2 regions of the Deefgea piscis genome follow, and region 1 is predicted to be linked to the other one. Evidence: predicted binding sites of a transcription regulator. Region 1 holds the regulator's gene; the other holds the start of a gene.
What was found. The regulator FNR, encoded in region 1, switches genes on or off when oxygen is low (the NO sensors DNR and NnrR bind a similar motif). The targets are predictions, from matches to a motif close to TTGATNNNNATCAA.
Positions count from the first base shown of each region.

Region 2: a site for FNR is predicted at 1,262-1,275, ahead of K4H25_RS16645 (FeoA family protein). Genes of this name have one in related genera too.

Region 1 is NZ_CP081149.1:2,232,248-2,239,876, reverse strand. Features, by position in the region: gene tldD (metalloprotease TldD) at 213-1,652, shown strand; gene K4H25_RS10375 (GNAT family N-acetyltransferase) at 1,654-2,097, shown strand; gene K4H25_RS10370 (antibiotic biosynthesis monooxygenase family protein) at 2,103-2,426, shown strand; gene K4H25_RS10365 (HDOD domain-containing protein) at 2,429-3,298, opposite strand; gene rlmB (23S rRNA (guanosine(2251)-2'-O)-methyltransferase RlmB) at 3,475-4,218, shown strand; gene K4H25_RS10355 (hypothetical protein) at 4,337-5,005, opposite strand; gene fnr (fumarate/nitrate reduction transcriptional regulator Fnr) at 5,053-5,799, opposite strand; gene hemN (oxygen-independent coproporphyrinogen III oxidase) at 5,960-7,369, shown strand; gene K4H25_RS10340 (sulfite exporter TauE/SafE family protein) at 7,386-7,629, shown strand, end outside.
Region 2 is NZ_CP081149.1:3,532,895-3,540,523, reverse strand. Features, by position in the region: gene purD (phosphoribosylamine--glycine ligase) at 1-1,070, shown strand, start outside; gene K4H25_RS16645 (FeoA family protein) at 1,334-1,603, shown strand; gene feoB (ferrous iron transport protein B) at 1,600-3,363, shown strand; gene hemA (glutamyl-tRNA reductase) at 3,444-4,697, shown strand; gene prfA (peptide chain release factor 1) at 4,967-6,043, shown strand; gene K4H25_RS16625 (ribonuclease catalytic domain-containing protein) at 6,152-7,629, shown strand, end outside.

The DNA.
Region 1 (7,629 bases):
AAGGGATTAACCGGCTCACAATGACGATGAGGTTTTCTTCCGATGGGATTGCTGATTGCTTCTGATGAAATTGTTCGTACTTTTTTTGGTCTTTCATGGACAATCGCTGTAACTGAATACTGTAAAAATGTGCAGGGTTGTTTTTGATTGAAACGCCTTGCCGACTTGCTGTCGCACGACAACTTAAACACCTTATTTAAAAGTGAACCCCAATGACCGTTTTTGCCTTAGCTGAACAGCAATTACTAACCCCATTTAATTTGGATGAGGCGGCGCTCAGCCAAGTTTTTAGCGACATCATGACGCACCAAATTGATTACGCCGATTTGTATTTCCAATACAGCCGCTCTGAAGCGTGGAGTTTGGATGAAGGGATTGTGAAATCAGGCAGCTTTAGCATTGACCAAGGCGTGGGTGTGCGGGCAATTCAAGGTGAAAAAACGGCGTTTGCTTACTCGGACGATATTAGCTTGCCCTCGCTGACCCAAGCCGCTTACGCCACTCGGGCGATTGGTCGGCAAGGTGGTGAGGGTATTGCTCGCAATGTCACAAAACATAATGCTCGTCAGCTCTATACCCCAACAGATCCTATTTCGAGTTTAAACGAAGCGGCCAAAGTGGCGATGTTGGAAAAATTGGAGCAATTGGCGCGCAGTCTCGATCCGCGCGTAGTGCAAGTGATGGCAAGCTTAGCGGGTGAATATGAGCTGGTGTATATCGCGCGTCACGATGGCCATCGTGCGGCGGATGTGCGACCTATGGTGCGCTTGTCGATCAATGTGATTGTCGAAGCCAATGGCAAACGTGAACAAGGCAGTGCCGGTGGTGGCGGTCGTTTTGATTATGGTTATTTTACCGACATGGTCTTGCTCGATTACGCCAAAAAAGCGGTGGATCAGGCGGTACTCAATTTAGATGCTAGACCGGCACCGGCAGGCGAGATGACGGTGGTGTTAGGTAATGGCTGGCCGGGTATTTTGCTGCACGAAGCGATTGGCCATGGTTTAGAGGGTGACTTTAATCGCAAAGGCAGCTCGGCCTTTGCGGGAAAAATCGGCCAGCGCGTTGCTGCGCCCGGCGTTACGGTAGTGGATGATGGCACGATTGGTGATCGCCGTGGTTCGCTCAATGTCGATGATGAAGGCAATCCAACGCAGCGCACGGTATTGATTGAAGACGGTATTTTACAAGGCTATCTACAAGACAGTCTCAATGCTCGCCTAATGGGGCAACCGGTAACGGGCAATGGCCGCCGTGAAAGCTATGCGCATATCACCATGCCACGCATGACCAATACCTTGATGGAAAATGGCGATAAAGATCCGCAAGAAATTATTGCATCGATTAAGCGCGGACTGTATGCAGTGAACTTCGGTGGTGGTCAGGTGGATATTACCAGCGGCAAATTTGTGTTTTCTGCAGCTGAGGCATGGTGGGTCGAAGACGGGAAAATGCTGTACCCAGTAAAAGGCGCCACGCTGATTGGTAATGGTCCGGATGTGCTGACTAAAGTGTCGATGCTGGGTAATGATTTGTCGCTCGATCCAGGTGTAGGGACGTGCGGTAAAGATGGGCAAAGCGTGCCGGTCGGCGTGGGGCAACCCACAATGCGAATTGACGGTGGTTTAACAGTGGGTGGTACCGGGGGTTAAGATGGCATTGGTGATTCGTAAAATTGTCGCCGATGAATATCAGCGTGCCGCAGAGGTAGTGCAAACGACTTTTGCGCATTTGGCCGTGCAGTATCAGCCACCTGCTGGGGTGGCTACGTTTGCCCGCTTGTCGACTGCCGATGAAATTGCCAGTCGCGATGCGCGGCATTCGGTGACGTATATTGCCTTGATTCAAGATGTGATCATTGGTGTACTACAGGTAAGGTCATCACAGCATATCGCCATGTTGTTTGTGCTGCCTGAAATGCAAAGTCGCGGCGTTGGCCGCGCTTTAATTAAGGCTGCTGAGCAAGATGCACCGCTGCAAACGGTGAGCGCCAGTGTGAACAGTGTGATGGCGTATATGCGCTACGGCTTTATGCCTTGCGGTGCCGACCAAGTTAGCCCGTCAGGGATTCGTTTTGTACCGATGCAAAAAGGCTGAGTGCCGTGATTTATTCCGCAACCTTTATTTTTGACCCTAAACAATTTGACGAAGAATTTCATCAACTCGACCAGCAGATTGCTCAGGCCGCTAAGGAAACCGAGGGTTATTTGGGCGAGGAGGCTTGGCAAAATGTAGAGAGCGGACGGATTTGTAATGTTTATTATTGGCAATCTGAAGCGGGCTTAAAAGCGTTGATGCAGCATCCATTGCATTTGCAGGCAAAGGCGCGTTACGCGCAATGGCTGTCAGGTTATCAAGTCGTTATTGCACAAGTTATCAGGTCTTACGGTGACTCGTTAATCAGCCATCCGTGTGCTGCCAATTAGACTTAAAACACACTCAGAATTTCTTGACAGGCTTCGTTCATCTCATTGATCAAATTGGTGTATTGCGGGTCGTTGAGCTCGGTGGGAACAAAGGCCTCAGGCAGATCTTGTTTGTTGATTTCTTCCAGTCCACCGGCGAATAAATTGGCGACGTAAATTACATCAGTTAGGCGTCTTAATTGCGTGGTCGGTGGGCGAGGCAAGTCATTGTCTCTGACCGCTTCGATGATTTCTTCGGGTAGTGACAAGGTATCAAGCAGCACGGTGCCAATGCTGTCATGCCATTGCGCGACTAAATATTCCACGGTTTTAGGCCTTTCGAGTAGCTCTGGGTTTCTGCCTGCGCGATCGAGCATAAAAAAAGCGCCCAAATCGTGAACCAGTCCAGCTAAAAAAGCGACTTCTGGGTTAAGGCGCGGCGCGAGGTGTTTGCAAAGTACCCGCGCAATGGCTGCAGTTTTAAGGCTGTGTTGCCACCAAAGTCGAGATTGCGCTTCAAAGGGGGCGAGTTGTGCGGAACGAGATAGTTGATCCATTGCACAAGCCAGTGCTGCCGAACGTGCGACGCCCATTCCTAGTCGAATCACGGCATTTTCGATATTTACAATGGCGCGCCCTGAGGGATTGTAGCTAGCAGAATTGGCTAGCTTGAGCAGCTTGGTGGTGATGAGTGGGTCTTTTTCTACTTCGCTGGCGATTTTTTGTATCGAAGCATTGGGGTCTTTCATCGCCGCGCCAATTTGGATTGAAATATCAAAGCAAACAGGGAAAATCGTATTGCCATCGAGTTCTTTGGCAATATCCTCTAGCATCGCGAGGTATTGGTCTCTGAGCTCAGTGCTGGATTTGTTTTCAGTTGCTGTCATGGTCATGGAAAGTTGATGCTATTTTGTTGTTGAAGTACCTTAAGAATAGTATGTATTTAACTGAGTATTGCCTTCGCTGTAAAATAATGAGCGTATTCTCGCGCTCAGAATGTCTTATTTACAGTCTTTTTTGCATAAACCCCGTAAAATTGCGAATCTCGGCTTTTTTAGGAAATGTGCGTATGTCGCAAAATAAAATTATTCATGGGTTTCATGCTGTCACATCGCGCTTGCGGCGTTTTCCCGACTCGGTGCTAGAGGTTTACGTTAATAGTGAACGTAGCGACCCACGGATGAAAGATTTACTGAAAACCGTGAAATTACAAGATGTAAAACTGGTTCAAGTGGATGGTGCACGTTTGGATGGTATTGCTGGTCATGTACGTCATCAAGGTGTCGCGGCGCTGATTGATACTGAAAAAAGCTATTTGTCGATTGAAGATGTATTGGATGATTTAGATGAGCCACCGTTTTTATTGATTTTAGATGGGATTACCGATCCGCATAATTTGGGTGCCTGTCTGCGTGTCGCCGATGCCATGGGCGTACATGCGGTGATTGCACCTAAAGATAAATGTGTTGGCGTAACGGCGACAGTATCTAAAGTGGCTTGTGGTGCCGCTGAAGTCGTGCCGTATGTGATGGTGACTAATTTGGCGCGAACGATTCGCGACTTAAAAGAACGTGGCATTTGGGTGGTGGGTACTGCGGCCGATGGTCAGTGCGATTTGTTCCATTATGGCCAAACTGGGCCGATTGCTTGGGTGTTGGGTAATGAGGGTGAAGGCATGCGCCGTTTGACGCGTGAGCTTTGTGATAGTCTGGTATCGATTCCTATGTATGGTTCGGTAGAGAGTTTGAATGTGTCGGTAGCGGCAGGGATTGTCTTGTCTGAAAGCCGTCGTCAGCGGGTGATGGCCAAGTAAGTAGCAATCGCTGCGTTTGGTTTGAGTGTGTTTGACTGAAAGTTGGAATGATTAAATAGGTATTGCGATGCAGACTTTATACAATAAGCGCTGTATTGCAATACCTATTTTTTTGTGCTCAATTGGCTGGCGTGTATTGCGTGGGGATTTGCAAAATGAAGTTGGCTAATTGCTGTGCTGGCGAGGTATTGGTTTGGCTCCATGGGCCAAAATATTGGCGTTGTAGTGGAGAGTAGGGCTGGAAATCGTGTGCTGGCTGCTGGCTGAGAAACTCGCTGGCAAGCTGTTGTAGTACGATGGATTGTTGTTGCTGTTCACCCATTTGCTTGGCGAGCTCAGTAATGAACTCCGCTTGATTGAGCGGAATAGGCGTGGGTAGATTTGGGATTTTTTGCCAAAAAGCGGAGCTTTCTTTAGATGCGCTTTCAGTTATTGTTTGCCACGCGCGATGTGCAAAACTAGCGGCGCCAAAGTCACCAATATGTAGCCATCCATTGGCAATAGGGGCGAGTGCATCGAGTAAAGGGGCCGTGCTTTGTAGTGCCGTTAATGATCCCGCTGCGGCAAAGATAAAGCCGTATTCTGGTGCTTGTAATGCCGGTAGGGCCAGTAGTTCAATATCAGCTTGGAAGGTGTTGGGCGTTGCGTGGGGATTGGCTTGGACAAAGATCATTGCCGGCTGGGATTTGGTTTTGTCGCAAAACTGATAGTCAATTGTGGCGAAATGCTTGAGTCGATGTGCGAGCAATGCTTGTAGGGGTTGTGGCGCGACGATGGTGTAATGCATTGTAGCTCCATTGGGCTGCCGTTATGGGTTGGGCAGCCCGTGCGAGATTATTCGCCTTGGCAGTTGCTCAACAGCTTTTTCAAACTGTCACCATCAATGATTTCAATTAAGCGATTTTGAACTTTGATAAAGCCTTGATCTTGAAATTTTGACAGCGTTCGGCTAACGGTTTCAAGTTTGAGTCCGAGGTAGCTACCGATTTCTTCACGCGTCATCCGCAGATGAAAGCTAGTAGAAGAGTAGCCGCGAATAGCAAAACGTTGCGATAGGTTGAGCAAAAAAGCAGCTAGACGTTCTTCTGCCTTCATATTGCCCAATAGCAACATGACACCATGGTCGCGAACGATTTCTCGGCTCATCACTTTATATAAGTGGCGCTGCAAGAGTGGCACATCACCGGCTAATTCTTCAATCTCACCAAAGGGCAGTTCACACACTTCGCTGTCTTCGAGTGCGATGGCGTCGCAAGTATGAAAGTCTGAACTAATCGCGTCCATGCCCATTAATTCGCCCGACATATGAAAGCCGGTGACTTGTTCGCGGCCGTCTTCAGAAATCACGCTGGCTTTAAAAAATCCAACGCGAATGGCAAAGAGCGATTTAAAGGGTTCACCAGCACGGTAAAGTGCTTCACCGCGTTTGATCGGTCGAGCTTGCGTGATAATGGCATCGAGCTCTTGCATTTCTTCGGGGTTCAGTCCGATAGGGAGGCAAAGTTCACGCAAGCTGCAGTTAGAACATGATTGACGAAGGTGGCGAGGTGTCAGTTCGCGGATTTGAATATTTTGAATCATATAAGGCTCGATGTACGCTTGAATGATAATTTCAGCAGCTGTTGTAAAGCAAAACCAGCTATCTATAAAGAGGGATGTTATATTTTATCTGATTTAGATCAAACTTTATTCTGCAGGTCCATCTTATCCTGCGACCAAAGCAAAGTTACTGGGAAAGATCATGATCTCGAAAAAAATAAACATTACTGCGCCAGCTATTGATTTCGATCGTGAGTTAATTGTGCGTTACGATGGCAAAGGCCCTCGATATACCTCCTACCCAACTGCGGATCGATTTGTCGCTGGTCTTAGCCAAGAGGCGCATTCGGCCTGCTTAAGTCAGCGCATGCCTGGCGCCTTGTCGATGCCTTTGTCATTGTACTTCCATTTGCCGTTCTGTAATACGATATGTTACTACTGCGGTTGTAATAAAATTATTACTAAAGATCAGTCTAAAGCCGATGAATATCTCGATTATCTCACGCAAGAGATAAAGATGTACGGTGATTTGTTGCCGAATCGACCTAAAGTGAGTCAATTGCACTTAGGTGGCGGCACGCCGACCTTTTTGTCGCATGCCCAGCTGCAGCGTTTGATGGATGTGGTTAATGCCCATTTCACTTTATTAGAAACTGGCGAATATTCCATTGAAATTGACCCTCGTAAAGTCGGTGAAGAGACAATTAAGCATTTGGCTCAATTGGGCTTTAACCGAATGAGTGTGGGTATTCAAGATTTTAATCCCGAGGTGCAGATTGCGGTGAATCGCGTGCAGTCAGAGGAAGAAACTCGCACGGTGATTGAAGCGGCTAGAATGCATGGCTTTCGCTCAGTCAGCGTTGATTTGATTTATGGTTTGCCAAAACAAACTGCGGAGTCGCTAGCAGAAACGATTGATCGCGTGCTGTTGCTCAAGCCAGATCGTATTGCGCTATATAACTACGCGCATTTGCCTGAGCGCTTTATGCCGCAGCGCCGAATTAATGCGGATGAGTTGCCGTCTGCAGAAGTGAAGCTCGATATTTTACAAAATTCAATCGAGCAATTAACTCAGGCCGGTTATGTCTTAATTGGCATGGATCACTTTGCGCTACCCAATGATGATCTGGCGGTTGCGCAGCGTCGTGGTCGCTTGCAACGAAATTTCCAAGGATATTCAACGCATGCCGATTGTGATTTGCTGGCATTTGGCGTGTCTTCGATTGGTAAGGTTGGCGCGAACTACTACCAAAATGTAAAAACTTTAGAAGAATATTACGCCAAGCTAGCAGTAAACGAATTTCCGATTGAGCGTGGCCTAACTATGAATCGGGATGATGCGCTGCGCCGCGCGGTGATTCAGGCCTTGATGTGTCAGTTTGAATTGTTTTTTCAAACGTTTGAAGCCAGTTATATGATTGATTTTAGTGATTACTTTGCTGAAGAGCTTGAGTTGCTAAAACCTTTGGCCGCAGATGGCTTATTGGTCTTGGAAGTGGATTCCATCGTAGTAACCCCGAAGGGGCGGATGTTAATTCGTTCGATTGCGATGGTGTTTGATGCGTATTTACGGACAAAAGCAACTAAAGCAAGGTATTCTCAACTGATTTAATGGCTTGTGGCGCGGTATGCTGGAATTAGATTGGCTGGCTTTGTTTTTAGCAGGTTTACTTGGTGGTGGTCATTGCGCAGGGATGTGCGGTGGTATTGTCGGGGCGTTTAGTGCCAATTTACCCAAAGGCCCAAGGTTGCTGTATGACTTGGGCTTTAATTTTGGCCGTTTGGCTGGGTATGTTGTTATCGGCGGCATATTAGGTGGCATCGCGAGCTTTACTGCGCTGGGTCAGTTGCAGGCATTAAAATCAATTTTGT
Region 2 (7,629 bases), 1.3 Mb from region 1:
GCCCAGAAGCGCCGTTGTCGCAAGGGATTGTGGATGCATTTCGTTTGGCTGGGCTTAAGATTTTTGGCCCAAGCCAAGCGGGTGCTCAGCTGGAATCATCTAAAGATTTTGCTAAAGCCTTTATGCAGCGCCATGGCATTCCAACTGCCGATTACCAAACTTTTGCCGATGCCGCAGCAGCGCATGCCTATATCGACGCTAAAGGCGCGCCGATTGTGATTAAGGCTGATGGCTTAGCGGCAGGTAAAGGCGTCGTGGTTGCGATGGATTTGCTTGAGGCCCACGCCGCTGTTGATGCGATGTTGTCAGACAATCAATTTGGCGACGCCGGTGCTCGCGTGGTGGTTGAAGAATTTCTCACCGGTGAAGAAGCCAGTTTTATCGTGATGGTCGATGGTAAAAACGTCTTGGCGATGGCCTCCAGCCAAGACCATAAGCGTTTGCTTGACGGCGATCTAGGCCCGAACACTGGCGGCATGGGCGCGTATAGCCCAGCACCGGTCGTTACCCCAGAAATCAACGCACGCGCGATGCGTGAGGTGATTTTGCCAACGGTGCAAGGCATGGCCAAAGACGGTATCGAATACACTGGGTTTTTGTACGCCGGTTTGATGGTGAGCCCTGATGGTTCACTCAAAACACTGGAATTTAACTGCCGCTTTGGTGATCCGGAAACGCAGCCGATTATGCTGCGCTTGAAGTCAGACTTTGTGACTTTGTGTGAACACGGTGTGAATGGCACGTTGGATCAAGTTGAATGCGAATGGGATCGTCGGGTCGCTTTGGGTGTGGTGATGGCCGCAGCTAATTACCCAGAAACCCCGCGCAAAGGCGATGTGATTACCGGTTTGCCAAGTGATTTAGAAGACGGTCATGTGTTCCATGCCGGTACTACGCTGAACGAAGCTGGCGAGCCAATCACCAGTGGCGGCCGTGTGTTGTGCGTTACCGCATTTGGTGAAAACTACAAAATGGCGCAAAAACGCGCGTATGAAATTTTGGCCGATATTCATTTTGATGGCGCGCAATATCGTAATGATATTGCTTGGCGAGCGATTAATCGTAAATAAAGTATTGTGATCAATACAAAGTAAAAAGCGGCCTTGGCCGCTTTTTTTACGCTATAAAATGCTGCTTGTGACTTAAATAAATCGGCGTTATTCGCGCCGATGGCTGCGTAAAGCGTGATTGATTCTGGCGATAAAGCGAGGCTTCATTTCGCTTTATTTTTTGTTGCGAGAGGATTTTGAATCGTGCTTTGTTGATCGGCATCAACGAGAAATCAGCAATATAGTGTGATATTATGAATCATTCTCATTGCGGATTGGCGACTATGCGTGCTCTCTCTCAGCTAGATTTAAACCAACGTGCTCTGGTACATGCCATCAGTACCGATGTTGATTTGCTGCCACGGTTATCGGCGCTGGGTTTGCGTGAGCACAGTGAAGTCACGGTGATTCGCCGCGGTTGGCTGGGTGGACCTTTACATTTGCGGGTAGGCAATACTGAATTTATGTTGCGCCGTGCTGATGCCGCGCTGATTCAGGTGCTGCCGATTGCGTCGAGTGTGGTCGTGCTGGCTCAGACTGAGGTTTTAGCATGAAGCGGGTGGCCCTGGTTGGGATGCCCAATACTGGAAAATCGACGTTATTTAATCGCCTCACTGGCGGCACCGCGCGCGTGGCCAATTGGCCGGGCTTAACTGTTGAGTTGGCTTCCAGCCGAATTTTGCTCGGCGCCAATATGGTGCAAATTTTTGATTTGCCGGGGATTTACGATTTAGTCGGTGGTGCTGAGGACGAACATGTGGCGCAGCGTTTTTTGGCTGAAGCCAAGCTCGACGCCATTGTGCTGGTACTCAATGCCACGCAACTCGATCGCCAATTGGCGCTGGCATTGCAGCTCAAAGCCTTGGGGGCGCCACTGCTGATTTGCCTCAATATGCAAGATGAAGCCAAGCGCGCTGGTATCTCGATTGATTGCGCTTTGCTGGCCAAGGAATTGGGCTGCTCAGTGCAATTAATTAGCGCTAAATTGGGCGCGGGCCTCAATGAAGCCAAGCAGCAATTAAATCAACTGATGTCGCAACCCAGTGTGCAGCTTAATTTAGCCAATGTCCCTGCGGCTAGCGCCATGCATGCGCAAGAAAAACGCCTGTTTCAAGCTGCGGTGCAGCAGCCGCCCACGCTGGCGCTGGACACGACGGCGCAAGTCGATCGCTTTGTGCTACACCCGTGGCTGGGTTTACCGCTGTTTATTGTGGTGATGTTTGGCTTGTTCCAACTCACATACGCCATCGGTACGCCGTTACAAGACACGCTGGAAGCGGGTTTGATTTGGCTTAAAGAAGCCTTTTTATTGCCTGCTACGCAATCGCTGCCGGCCTTTTGGCAAGGCTTGATTGTCAATGGCGTGTTTGATGGCGTGACTACGGTACTGACTTTTGCACCGATTATTTTCTTGTTTTTCTGCTTAATGTCGGTGATTGAAGACTCCGGTTATTTTGCCCGCGCCGCTTTTATGATGGATGGCATCATGAGCCGAATGGGGCTCGATGGCCGTGGTTTTGTCATGCTGATGATGGGCTTTGGCTGCAATGTGCCGGCGATTATGGGTACGCGGGTGATTCGCGATCACAAAGCGCGTTTACTGACGATGCTGACGATTCCATTTTCGCTATGCTCAGCGCGCTTGCAGATTTTCTTGTTTTTGAGTGGCGCTTTGTTTAGTCCAGCTCATGCGCCGTGGGTGTTGTTGTCGCTGTACATCATCAGCATTTTGGTGGCGATGGGCACTGCAGTGTTATTTCGCTCGCACTTTCAATCCAATGAGCCGTTTGCGCTGGAATTGCCGCCTTATCGTTTGCCATTGATGAGCCATATCTGGCGGCGGGGTTGGGGCGAGGCGCGCGACTTTTTGCGTTTAGCCAGCACTATGATCGTCATTGGCGTGGTGTTAGTGTGGCTACTGACTAATTTTCCTAATCCACAACACAGTTATGCTTTGATGGTGTCTGATTTTTTCCAACCGGTATTGTCACCGATTGGCATTGATTCGACCTTGTCGATTGCGTTGATCTTTGGTTTTGTTGCCAAAGAAGTTGTGCTCGGGGCCTTATCGGTGATTACTGGCCATGATGGTACGGCGCTGGCAACACAGCTCGCGCACACGCTTGATCCGGTGTCGGCCTATAGCTTTATGCTGTTTACGCTGACGTATATTCCTTGCGTTTCAGTGATTGCGGCGATGAAAAAAGAATCGAAATCGACAGCATTTACTGCGTTTTCGCTGGTTTGGTCTTTGGGCTTAGCGTGGACGATTTCCTTTGTTTTCTACCAGTCAGCGCGACTGCTGAATTTTTAATCGCGTTCTACTCCTTTAGTGTGGCGTGAAGTGGGTGTTTTCAGGGTAAAATGGCGGGTTTTGCAACCCGCCATTTTTTCATGAACCTGCTCGTCCTCGGCCTTAACTATCAAACTGCACCGCTCGCGGTACGGGAGCGGCTGGCCTTTAATCCGGATGAGTTGCCTTCGGCATTGGCCGACTTGGTCGCCCTCAAGGGTGTTTTTGAAGCTGCGATTGTCTCCACCTGTAATCGAACCGAGCTGTATTGCCACGCTCGCGATATCGATCAAGTGATGTATTGGCTTGCAGACAACAGAAATCAAAGCGTTGATAGCATTACCTCCCATATGTATGTCTATGAAGGTGAAGCTGCGGCGCGGCACGCTTATCGCGTGGTGTCGGGTTTGGACTCGATGGTGGTGGGTGAAACCCAAATTGTTGGCCAGTTTAAAGATGCCGAACGATTAGCGCGAGATGCCGGCACCTTGGGGACTTTGCTCAATGGGGTGTTTCAACGGGCGTTCTCAGTGGCCAAAGAAGTGCGCACGCGTACCCAAATTGGCGCGTCATCGGTGTCGATGGCCGCCGCTGCGGTGCGTTTAGCCGAGCGTATTTTCCCTTCGATTAGCGATTGCAAAGTACTGTTTATTGGTGCCGGTGAAATGATTGCGCTGTGCGCCACGCATTTTGCGGCACAAAATCCCAAAAAAATCGCCATTGCCAATCGCACGCTCGAGCGCGGTCAAGCGCTAGCGCAGCAATTTAATGGCGAAGCGATGCTGTTGGCCGATTTGCCCGCCAGAATGGCCGAGTTTGACGTGGTGGTTACGTCCACTGCCGCGTCCTTACCGATTGTTGGCAAGGGCATGGTCGAGCGGGCTTTAAAAGCGCGCCGCCATCGACCGATTTTTATGGTCGATTTGGCCGTACCGCGTGATATAGAAAGCGAAGTCGCCGATTTAAACGATGTGTATTTATTCACCGTCGACGATTTGGCCGAAGTCGTTCGCCAAGGGATGGCGTCGCGATCATTAGCTGTAGAAAGCGCCGAAGCGATTATCAGCGAGCGTTTGAGTGATTTTAATACTTGGTTAGCCAGCCGTGCATTGGTGCCAACGATTCGTGATTTACGCGATCATTCCGATCGCATTACACGCACCGAGCTGGCACGGGCGCAAAAACGCTTGGCAGCGGGCGCTGATCCAAGTGATGTGATCGAGCAAATGGCGCAGCAAATGAGTAATAAGTTTTTGCATACGCCGCTGTCCGCGCTCAATAGCGCTGCGCCCGATGAGCAAGAAGCCTTGGTCAATTTAGTTCGCCGTTTATATCGATTACAAGATATTGATTAAACGCTGGACTAGGGAGTATATGAATATGGCTTTTATTGTTTAAGGGTTATATTCATATACTTAATTTTTTTGACTTGTTGTCGTGTTGGACAGCAGGTACTGCCTGCGGCATTGCCTCCCCGTGAATGGGCTTATTTAATGGCTTACCTTAACGGACACCACAATCTGAATAAACCTTCTATTTATTGATTGTGCAGCCACAATTATTAGCATTGGTTTGAGTTCTGCGAGGTTTTAATTTTGCTTGCAGCTCGCCTTATGGAAACAGCATGAAACCATCAATTCAAGCCAAATTATCGCAATTGGCTGATCGTTTAGAAGAAGTTAGCGCCTTATTGGCGTCTGAAGAAGCCACTCGCGATATGGACCAATATCGCAAATTAAACCGTGAATACAGCGATATCACCCCGGTGGTTGAGTTGTGGCACGAATTTAATCGCATCAATGCCAATTTGGCCGATGCTGAGGCGATGTTGTCTGATCCGGAAATGGCTGAATTGGCCGCGGAAGAAATCAAAGACGGCAAAGTGCGCCTAGAGCAACTCGATTATGATTTGCAGACTGCGCTTTTGCCTAAAGATCCTAACGACGAGCGCAATATTTTCCTCGAAATTCGCGCCGGTACGGGTGGCGATGAAGCGGCGTTGTTTGCTGCTGATTTGTTCCGCATGTATAGCCGCTACGCCGAGCGCAACCGCTGGCAAGTTGAAATCATGTCGGTGAATGAGTCCGAGCTCGGTGGCTACAAAGAAGTTATCGCGCGCATTGTTGGGCAAGGCGCGTATTCGCGCTTACGTTTTGAATCGGGTGCGCACCGCGTACAGCGGGTGCCAGCGACTGAAACGCAAGGGCGGATTCATACGTCGGCGTGTACCGTTGCGGTGATGGCTGAAGCCGATGAGATGGAAGAAATCAACATCAATCCTGCCGATTTGCGTATTGATACTTACCGCGCTAGCGGGGCTGGTGGTCAGCATATTAATAAAACCGACTCGGCAGTGCGCGTGGTGCATATTCCTACCGGTATTATTGTTGAGTGCCAAGACGATCGCTCACAGCACAAAAATAAAGCCCGGGCATTAGCGGTGTTGTCGGCGCGAATTAAAGACGCGCAAATGCAAGAAATCAACGCCAAAGAGGCCGCAGAACGTAAATCGTTAATCGGCTCGGGCGACCGCTCGGAGCGCATCCGCACGTATAATTATCCGCAAGGCCGGATGACCGATCACCGTATTAATCTGACCTTATACAAGCTCGATTACATCATGGATGGCGATTTAACTGAGCTAACCCAAGCCTTGATGAGCGAGCGCCAAGCCGAATTGCTGGCACAGCTGAGTGATTAGTCCAAAACCTTTTCAACGCAGAGACGCAAAGGCGCAGAGGAAAAACAATTTAAATGGTTTTCTCTGTGCCTCTGTGTCTTTGCGTCAGATTTTAAAGTTGGAATATAAATGAACGTATTTTACGAAGAAGATGGCAGCTTTAAGGTTGCGACGATCCAAGACGAGCAGCCAGCGAGTTTGCAAGTCGAAGATACCCGCGGTAAACGCAGCAAAATCAAGGCCGCCAATGTCTTGCTCAAGTTCGATAAAGTCGGTTTGGATGACTTTTTCAAAGCCGCGCAAAGCGAAGCGGCCGACGTTGATGTGACTTTATTGTGGGAATGTTGCGGTGGCGACGAGCTTAATTTTGCCGCGATTGCCGCAGAGTATTTTGGTAAAAATCCAAGCTTAATTCAGCAAGCGGCCGCCGCGATCGCACTGCACGCTGCGCCGATGTACTTTTATCGTAAAGGTCGCGGGAACTATAAAGCCGCGCCAGAAGAAAACCTCAAAGCGGCGCTCGCCGGTTTAGAGCGTAAACAGCGTGAAGCCGAGCAAATGGCGGCATGGCAAGCCGAATTACTAGCAGGTATCTTGCCAGAAGCCTTTAAGCCTATCCTCTCTAAGCTAATACATCGCCCAGACAAAAACGGTTTGGAATACAAAGCCTTGGCGCAAGCGGCGGAAAGCGCGCAAACATCGACTTTGCGTTTACTGGATAAAGTCGGTGCGATTCCCAATATTGCGCAATATTTCCTTGATGGTTTTTTGGTGGAGCATTTCCCCAAAGGCCGCGGTTTTGCTGAATTTGAGCCGGTGACGGCACCGGAAGATTTACCCATTGCCGACGTGAAAGCATTCTCGATTGACGACGCAACGACGACCGAGATCGACGACGCCTTCAGTCTGCAGAAATTGAAAAACGGCAACTGGCAAGTCGGCATCCATATTGCCGCGCCAGTGCTGGGTATTGCGCCAGGCTCTGCGCTCGATCAAGTGGTGCTCGATCGCCTGTCGACGGTGTATTTCCCCGGCGACAAAATCACCATGTTGCCCGACGACGCGGTGGATGTATTCACGCTAGAAGAAGGCGCGGCGCGCCCAGCGGTATCGATGTATTTGGAAGTATCACTCGGCTTTGATATTTTGAGCTACCGCTCAGTGATTGAACGTGTGCCGGTGGTGGCGAACTTGCGCCACCATGATATCGAGCCGTATTTTAACGAAGAAACTGCCGGTCAAGACGGGCCAGATTATCCGTGGAAAGACGAGCTGAACTTCCTGTGGCATTTCGCCGGTGCGCTCGAAGGCCGTCGCGGTAAGGCTGATCAGCCGCAGCAAACGCGGATGGATTACAACTTTTATATCGACCGCGATGTGGTAGATGGCGTAGAGAATGAAAAAGTTCGCATCGTGCCACGTAAACGCGGCGCGCCGATGGATAAACTCGTCGCCGAGCTGATGATTTTGGTCAATAGCCAATGGGGTAAAGCGCTGCGCGATGCGCAAATCGCCGGTATTTATCGCTCGCAAGGCGGTGGCCGCGTGCGCTTGTCGACGCAAGCTACAGCGCATGCTGGCCTTGGCGTTGAATGCTATATGTGGTC